2 regions of the Giesbergeria sinuosa genome follow, and region 2 is predicted to be linked to the other one. Evidence: riboswitches for the same ligand, from Rfam matches in the RefSeq annotation. Region 2 holds a riboswitch; the other holds the start of a gene.
The links. A riboswitch is a leader RNA that binds a small molecule or an ion and turns the genes downstream of it on or off. The one in region 2 is predicted to bind S-adenosylhomocysteine.
Positions count from the first base shown of each region.

Region 1: another riboswitch for S-adenosylhomocysteine. It lies ahead of metH (methionine synthase); the one in region 2 lies ahead of ahcY (adenosylhomocysteinase).

Region 1 covers NZ_JBHSHJ010000005.1:110,638-115,051, reverse strand. Annotated here, with positions in the region: gene metH (methionine synthase) at 1-1,723, opposite strand, end outside; S-adenosyl-L-homocysteine riboswitch at 1,751-1,852, opposite strand; gene ACFO6X_RS08450 (hypothetical protein) at 1,934-2,851, opposite strand; gene ACFO6X_RS08445 (PACE efflux transporter) at 2,930-3,397, opposite strand; gene ACFO6X_RS08440 (extracellular catalytic domain type 1 short-chain-length polyhydroxyalkanoate depolymerase) at 3,460-4,414, opposite strand, start outside.
Region 2 covers NZ_JBHSHJ010000012.1:37,348-41,761, reverse strand. Annotated here, with positions in the region: gene glyS (glycine--tRNA ligase subunit beta) at 1-1,164, shown strand, start outside; gene ACFO6X_RS13265 (hypothetical protein) at 1,178-1,798, shown strand; gene gmhB (D-glycero-beta-D-manno-heptose 1,7-bisphosphate 7-phosphatase) at 1,807-2,400, shown strand; S-adenosyl-L-homocysteine riboswitch at 2,407-2,487, shown strand; gene ahcY (adenosylhomocysteinase) at 2,564-3,997, shown strand; gene ACFO6X_RS13250 (TlyA family RNA methyltransferase) at 4,022-4,414, shown strand, end outside.

The DNA of each region.
Region 1 (4,414 bases), on a different contig from region 2:
CCTTGTCGTAGTCGGTGTGCAGCTCTTGCACAAATTGCGTCACGCCATCACCCAACAGGTTTTGCGCTACGCCCACGCTGCGCGAGGCATCGGGCACATACACCACTGGGCCTTCGTAGTGCGGGGCAATTTTGACGGCGGTATGCACGCGGCTGGTGGTCGCGCCACCAATCAGCAGCGGGATTTTTTTCACGCGGAAATGCTCGTCTTTTTGCATCTCGGCGGCCACGTACTGCATTTCTTCCAGGCTGGGCGTAATCAAACCTGACAGGCCAATGATGTCGGCCCCTTCGGCTTTGGCCCGCGCCAAAATCTCGTGGCAGGGCACCATCACGCCCATGTTCACCACTTCAAAGTTGTTGCACTGCAAAACCACGGTGACGATGTTTTTGCCAATATCGTGGACATCGCCTTTCACAGTCGCCATGATGATTTTGCCTTTGGTGCGCACATCGCGCCCGGCCAGCTCGTCTTGGCGTTTTTCTTCTTCAATATAGGGAATCAGGTGCGCTACGGCTTGCTTCATGACCCGCGCCGATTTGACCACCTGTGGCAAGAACATTTTTCCTTGGCCGAACAGGTCGCCCACCACGCTCATGCCATCCATCAGTGGGCCTTCAATCACATGCAGTGGGCGGCCCCCTTGGGCCAGAACTTCGCGGTAGGCCTCTTCGGTGTCTTGGGTGATGAAGTCGGTAATGCCATGCACCAGGGCGTGGCTCAGGCGCTCGCCCACGGTTTTAGGGGCTTCGGGCGTGCCGCGCCACTCTAGCTTTTTGCTGTCGTCACGGGCAGCGCCCTTGGCGTTTTCGGCAATCTCGACCAAACGCTCGCCCGCATCGGGGCGGCGGTTGAGCACCACGTCTTCTACGCGCTGGCGCAGCTCAGGGTCGAGGTCGTCATAGACCCCAATCATGCCCGCATTGACGATGCCCATGTCCATGCCCGCTTGGATGGCGTGGTACAAAAACACAGTATGGATGGCCTCGCGCACCGGGTCATTGCCCCGGAAGCTAAAACTGACGTTGCTGACGCCGCCAGAGACCTTGGCACCGGGCAGGTGCTGCTTGATCCAGCGTGTGGCCTCGATAAAGTCCACGGCGTAGTTGTTGTGCTCTTCGATGCCGGTAGCGACGGCAAAGATGTTCGGGTCAAAAATGATGTCTTCGGGCGGAAAGCCCACCTCATCCACCAAGATGCGGTAGGCACGCTCACAGATTTCAATCTTGCGGGCAAAGGTGTCGGCTTGGCCTTGTTCGTCAAAGGCCATCACCACCGCAGCGGCACCATAGCGGCGCACCAGCTTGGCTTGCTGTTTGAACGGTTCTACGCCCTCTTTCATGCTGATGGAGTTGACAATGCCTTTGCCTTGCAGGCAGCGCAGACCGGCCTCAATCACCTCCCATTTGGAGCTATCGACCATCACCGGCAGGCGGGCAATGTCGGGCTCGGAGGCCATCAGATTCAAAAAGCGCACCATCGCAGCTTTGCTGTCGAGCATGGCCTCGTCCATGTTCACATCGATGATTTGTGCGCCGTTTTCTACCTGCTGGCGGGCCACGGCCAAGGCTTGTTCAAACTGGCCGTTCAAAATCAGGCGGGCAAAGGCTTTGGAGCCCGTGACGTTGGTGCGCTCACCAACGTTGACAAACAAGGTGCCTTGGCCGATAGAGACAGGCTCCAGGCCAGACAGTTTCATGGGGGGGATGGTCAATTCGGACATACGTCGCACCTGTGCAATGGAACCCGGAACAGGCGAGCGTGGTTGCCGGAGAGGGTGTGGGCAGTAAGTAGCAGCGTGCCCAAGCCTGACGGCGCCGAGTGGCTGGCCGTTGCAACGCTCCTTGGGCGCGGGCGATTTTAGCGGGGTGGCTTTTGCTTTGCGCTGGTGGCATGGCCCCACGCAGAAATTCTTGGTGATTCAACAGACCACTCAGGGTGCAGTGGTGCCATTGCTGGGGGGACTACTGATGGTGCAGCGGCCACGCACCTGGAATTTGCCCAAGGATTTGCTGCCATAGTGGTTGCCACTGCTGTCCTCTACCTCGACAGACCCAGCCACTAGATGACCAGAGACCAAATCACGGGCAATCCAGCCCCGTGTTTCTTGGAGCAGGTCGCCGTTGCGCACATTGCACACCGATTGAAGCCGGGTAAGCACAGCGGTGCGCCCTTGGAGACGCACCAACCCTACGCTTTCAGACCGCAGCGAAAACCGGCCAGTCACCTGCTCTGGATCTTGCTCGGTTTTCTTGTCTGGGTTAGACAATTTGCAGGAGGTCTCGGCCTTGAATTGGCTCTCGCCTGCATGGTGGTACACATGCAGCCAAGCATTGCGCTCGGTCAGAACATCTACTTGGCCTAGGCTCAAAAACTTGATCATCTCCAGCAGATTTTCTCGCTCTTTGCTGTTCAAGAGGCGCACCTCATCGCTGCGCCAAACGATGTTTTCTGTGCCTATATCGTCACCAGACTCGAACTGGATGGCACGAACATCCAGAAAATGCCCATCGCTCGAAAATCGTACACCATAGATGCGGTCGAAACGAACCCGATCCTCTTTGAGCTGGTATTGGACAACCAAGCCCACACCGTCTTTGTCTTGGTGGCGGATGGTGTAGATGGGCATACCGTGGTACTCATGCAGCGCCCCCTGCAAGACCAGATGCCCCCGCCCTGCCCATGGAGCAGAACGCATCCACAAGTTGCCGCTCAATTTGCAATCGCTTTGGTAACCCGGCTGGTGTACCAGTGCCTGCGAGGCGGGCAGGGGCAACACCACCCGTGGCTCTGCGTCTTGCGCTATGGCTTGGCAGACCCAGCACAACAAGGGGAGAAGTTTGCGTTGCATGAAAGAGCACCCCCGCACACCCAGAATGGGTTCAGTGTCGCTCTCAATGTAGTGCAGTGGGTACGGCTTGGCAAGCCGTCAGGCTTGCGGCATGGGCCCAGCACAGGCCGATGCTGGTAGCCCAAAAATGCGGTCAAACACCCAGTTGAAGCAGAAGGTGTAAACCAAGAAGAACACCACCATCCAGAAGTCCATCACCAAGGCCTGCCAGAGGCTGACGTTGAACCACCAGGCAAACACGGGTATCAAAATCAGTGCCAGCCCACCCTCAAAACCAATGGCATGGGCCATGCGTCGGCGCAGGCTGCGCCCGCGCACTGTTTGGCGAGCCTCCCAGCGTTCAAACAGGGTGTTGAACAGCAGGTTCCAGAGCACGGCAATGGCCGAGGCCAGCACCGCTACCACGCCCGAATGGCCGGCCCCCTGATCTGACAGCCACATCAGCCCGATGGTGGCCGCCACAATGGCAATCAGTTCATACAACGTGACATAAACGACGCGGCGGCGCAGGCCGTACAGGCCGGGAATCAGGGCGGGGGGATGCATGGTGGCAATGTACCAAGGCTGGCGTATCCGTGCAGGAGCAAGGCCTGTGGCCTGCCGTGGCCTTAGCAGGGTGGCAGCCGTGGGTGTTGCAGAAAAAAGCGCAGCATTTCTTGTGAGGCGTTGACCCCCAGCGGGTCGGTATAGCTGCCTTCGGGGCTGCCACCAGCCCACGCATGACCCGCACCATGCAGTTGCCAGTGCTCCACCAGCACCCGGTCGGGCATCTGGTCGTGGTGGCCTTCCCAATACACGGTACGGGTGTAAGACTGCCCGCCTGCCGATTGTCCGGTGCAGGCGCACCGTTGCAGTGGTACGCCCCGGCGCATGGCATCGGCCAACACGGCATCCACCAGGTATTCGCCATTGCGCACATGCACGGTATCGTCCGAGTCGCCATGAAAGACGATCACGGGCAAGTGCGGCCCTTCGTCTAGGAGGGCTGGATCGGTTTGCGGGCCGTGGCTCATGGCCCGCAAGGCATCTTCTATGTTGCGGGCAGCTCTGGCCTGCAAACCGGAGTGCACGCCCACGGCAGCAAAGAGGTCTGGGTATTCGCTGCCCAACAGCGCCGCCATGGCACCACCCGCCGACAGCCCCGCCACATAGATGCGCCGCCTGTCCACGGGCTGCTGGTGGGCGGCTACATCGTCCACCAGAGCCACCAACAGCGCCAATTCACCCGTACCTCGGCGCTGGTGTTGGGGGTCAAACCAGTTCCAGCAGCCTTGGGGGTTGGCCCAAGGCGACTGGGCGGGGTAGAGCACCAACACGCCCGCTTGGGCTGCGGCGGCATTCATGGCGGTGCCCAAGGCAAAATCTTCGGGGCTTTGGTGGCAGCCGTGCAGCATCAGTACCAGCGGCAGTGGGTGGTGGGCAGCGGCGGCGGGGGGCACGAACAGCCAGTAGTCGTGTGCCACACCCTGCCAGCGCAAAGCAACGCGCCCAAACTGCCCCGGTGCCAGAGGGGCTGGTGGTTTGGTCAGCAGGCTGTCTGCCACCAAATTGCTGCGCACCAGC
Region 2 (4,414 bases):
GTGGTCAGCAACATCAGCCCCGAAGACGCCAGCGCCGTGGTGGGTGGCAACGAGCGCGTGGTGCGGCCCCGTCTGGCCGATGCCAAATTCTTCTTTGACCAAGACCGCAAAAAGACGCTGGCCTCGCGCGTGGAATCTTTGGGCAAAGTGGTGTACCACAACAAACTCGGCACCCAAGGCGAGCGCGTGCAGCGCGTGCGCGCCATTGCCCATGCCATTGCCCAAGCTTTGGGCGATGCCGCCCTGCCCCAGTGGATAGACCAAGCCGCCTTGTTGGCTAAAACCGACCTGGTGACCGACATGGTGGGCGAGTTCCCCGAACTGCAAGGCATTATGGGCCGCTACTATGCCCTCAACGATGGCTTGAGCACCGACGTGGCCGATGCCATTGAAGACCACTACAAGCCCCGTTTTGCCGGCGATACCTTGCCACGCAACACCACCGGCGTGGTGGTGGCGCTGGCCGACAAGCTCGAAACCTTGGTCGGTATGTTTGGCATTGGCAACCTGCCCACCGGCGACCGCGACCCGTTCGCGCTGCGCCGCCATGCCTTGGGCGTGATTCGCATGTTGGTGGAAAAAGACCTGCCGTTAGACTTGGGCACACTGCTGGCCAGCGCCGTTCCGGCCTTTGGCGACAAAATCCAAGACGCCACCCCGGCTCTGGCCGACTTTATCTATGACCGTCTGGCAGGCTCCTTGCGCGAGCAAGGCTACCGCGCCCAAGAGGTGGAAGCCGTGCTGGCCCTGCGCCCGCAACGTCTGGCCGAAGTCGCCAAGCGCCTCGAGGCTGTGCGCGCCTTTGCCGCCCTGCCCGAAGCCCCCGCTTTGGCCGCTGCCAACAAGCGCGTAGGCAACATTTTGAAGAAGGCCGGCGAAGTCGATGCCCATGTCAACCCGGCACTATTGCAAGAGCAAGCAGAACAAGACTTGTTTGCTGCCTTGCAACGCTTTGTGCCCGAGGCCAATGCGCAATTTGATGCGGGCGACTACACCACCAGCCTACAGACGCTGGCCGTGCTGCGCGCACCTGTCGATGCCTTCTTTGATGATGTGATGGTCAATGCAGAAGAGCTGGATCTGCGCCTGAACCGCCAAGGTCTGCTCAAAACCCTGCACGAAGCCATGAACCGCGTGGCCGACTTGTCACGTTTGGCCGCTTGAGGGCAAAACAGGCATGGCATTGACGGCACAGCAACGCATAGCATGGTGGCTGTTTGCGCCCCCTGCACTGTTGGCCGGATTGCGCTGGCTGTTGCAATGGCAAGAAGGGCGCGGCCCAACCATCACCGCGCTACCACTGTCACCCTTTGCTGGGGCGCAGCCCTTGTCGGCCATGCTCTGGCAGTTGGCTGGGCCATTGTTGGCCTTGCTGGTGCTAACGCTCGGCCTGTGGCTGGTGCGGCGGCGCTGGGGCTGGCACACCGTGCAACGCATGCTGTTGGGGTTGTGGGTTGCCGTTTGTTTGGTGGGCTGTGCAGCCTTGCTGTGGCGGCCCTACAACCTACAAGGCTTGCAACCCTTGGCCCCGGTGCAAGCACAAGTCTTGGGCAGCCATGCCAAACTTCCCAATCTGCGCAGCACCGGTGGCACCGAGCTGGTATTGCGCATCGCCAACCTAGAGCCTTTGCAACAGGTGCTGATCGACGATCCACAGGCGGCCCAATGGCAACCTGGGCAAACCACATTACTGTTGCAATGGGCGCAGGGACGCCATAGAGGCTTGTTTATCACGGGTTGGCAGGTGCTTGCCCCCACAGCGCCAGCAGCTACCACACCTGCGGCTTTGCTCCCATAATCTGGCCCATGAAACTCGCCATTCTTGACCGTGACGGCACCATCAACGCCTTGGGCGAGGATGAGTTCATCACGTCCCCTGCTGACTGGAAACCCCTGCCCGGCGCTTTGGATGCCATTGCCCGACTCAACCATGCGGGCTGGCATGTGGTAGTGGCTGCCAATCAGCCAGGGCTGGGGCGTGGCCTGTTCGACATGGTCACGCTCAATGCAGTGCATGCGGCCATGCACAAACAACTGGCCGCTGTAGGAGGGCGCATTGACGCGGTGTTTTATTGCCCCCACGCCCCCGATGAAGGTTGTCATTGCCGCAAACCCGCTCCGGGCCTGCTAGAGCAGATTTGCGAGCGTTATGGTGTCGACCCAGACAAAGTGTGCATTATTGGCAGTTGCTTGTCACACATGCAGGCAGGTGCCGCTGTGCATGGCATTCTGCACTTGGTTTGCACCGGCCAAGCCGCCGGAGTAGACCCCAGCGCACCGCTGCCCCCCGAATGGCCCGCCGGTGTCCAAACCCATACCAGCATGGTGGCGCTGGTGGATCATTTGCTGGCTCCCCCCAAACCCCCAGCCACCACTGTGCTGTCTGCCAACTCCGTATAATCGGCCACTTCCGAGGAGCGTTGCAGCGCCCCCAGCACAGCGGGGCGTGAGGCTCGGAACCCACCCTAGCAACGACGCTCATCCACTTCCGGTGCGGTGAGCTTTTCTTTTCTGCAATTTCCGTGTCGGCCAGTGGTTTGTTCACCCCTGTTTGGAGCCGCCCATGAATGCACCTTCTTCCACCTTTGCCAACGCCGATTGCGCGATTGCCGACATCACCTTGGCCGCTTGGGGCCACAAAGAAATTCGCATTGCCGAGACCGAAATGCCCGGCCTGATGGCCATCCGCGAAGAATTTGCCGCCAGCCAGCCCCTCAAGGGCGCGCGCATCACCGGTAGCTTGCACATGACCATTCAAACGGCGGTGCTGATTCAAACGTTGGAAGCACTGGGCGCACAAGTGCGTTGGGCCTCGTGCAACATCTTCAGCACCCAAGACCACGCCGCCGCTGCCATTGCCGATGGTGGTACGCCCGTGTTTGCTGTCAAAGGTGAATCGCTCAAAGACTACTGGGACTACACCCACCGCATTTTTGAGTTTGGCGCAGCCGGCACCCCCGGCGAAGGCCCGAACATGATTTTGGACGATGGCGGCGATGCCACCATGCTGATGCACTTGGGCCAGCGCGCCGAGAAAGACCTGTCCGTTTTGGACAAGCCCACCAGCGAAGAAGAAACCATCCTGTTTGCCGCCATCCGCGCCAAACTGGCGGTAGATGCCACTTGGTACACCCGTAAGTCGGCTGACATCATCGGCGTGACCGAAGAAACCACCACCGGCGTCCACCGCCTGAACGAGATGTCGGCCAAGGGCACGCTGCTGTTCCGCGCCATCAACGTCAACGACTCCGTCACCAAGAGCAAGTTTGACAACCTCTACGGCTGCCGCGAATCCTTGGTGGACGGCATCAAACGCGCCACCGATGTGATGATTGCCGGCAAAGTCGCCTGTGTGGCCGGTTATGGCGATGTGGGCAAGGGCAGCGCCCAAGCCCTGCGCGCCCTGAGCGCCCAAGTCTGGGTGACCGAGATTGACCCCATCAACGCCCTGCAAGCCGCGATGGAAGGCTACAAAGTGGTCACGATGGAATACGCCGCCGATAAGGCCGACATCTTCGTCACCACCACCGGCAACCGCGATGTGATTCGCCACGAACACATGGTGGCGATGAAAGACCAAGCCATCGTCTGCAACATCGGCCACTTTGACAACGAAATCGATGTGGCCTCGATTGAGCAATACGAGTGGGAAGAAATCAAGCCGCAGGTAGACCACATCAAGTTCCCCGATGGCAAGAAAATCATCCTGCTGGCCAAGGGCCGTTTGGTCAATTTGGGCTGCGCCACCGGCCACCCCAGCTTTGTCATGAGCGCCTCGTTTGCCAACCAAACCATCGCCCAAATTGAGCTGTTCACCAAGCCCGAGCAATACCAAGCCGGTAAGGTCTATGTGTTGCCCAAGCATTTGGACGAAAAAGTGGCCCGCCTGCACCTGAAAAAAGTGGGTGCCATGCTCACCGAGCTGACCGATGCCCAAGCCGCCTATATTGGCGTACCGAAAAACGGCCCCTACAAGGCCGACAGCTACCGCTACTAAGCCAACCAGAGAGTGTGACCCGCTATGCGTGCAGATGTTTTTTTGGTAGAAAAAGGCCATGCCGCCACGCGCTCGCAAGCGCAGCGGCTGATTGCAGCCGGGGTGGAGTGGCGCTTGTCGTCCTTTGCGCCGTGGCAAAAAGTGGCCAAAAACGGCGATGAAATCCCAGTCATGGCCGAGTTGCGGTTACTCGATAGCGCCGAGGCCAAATACATCTCGCGCGGTGGTCTCAAACTCGAAGGGGCGCTGGCCGCCACGGGCTTTTCCGTGGCCGGGCTGCGCTGCTTGGATGTAGGCCAAAGCACCGGCGGCTTTACCGATTGCCTGCTGCAACAAGGCGCAGCCCAAGTGATTGGCGTGGACGTGGGCCACGGCCAGTTGCATGAGCGCCTGCGCCAAGATGCGCGGGTGGTCTGT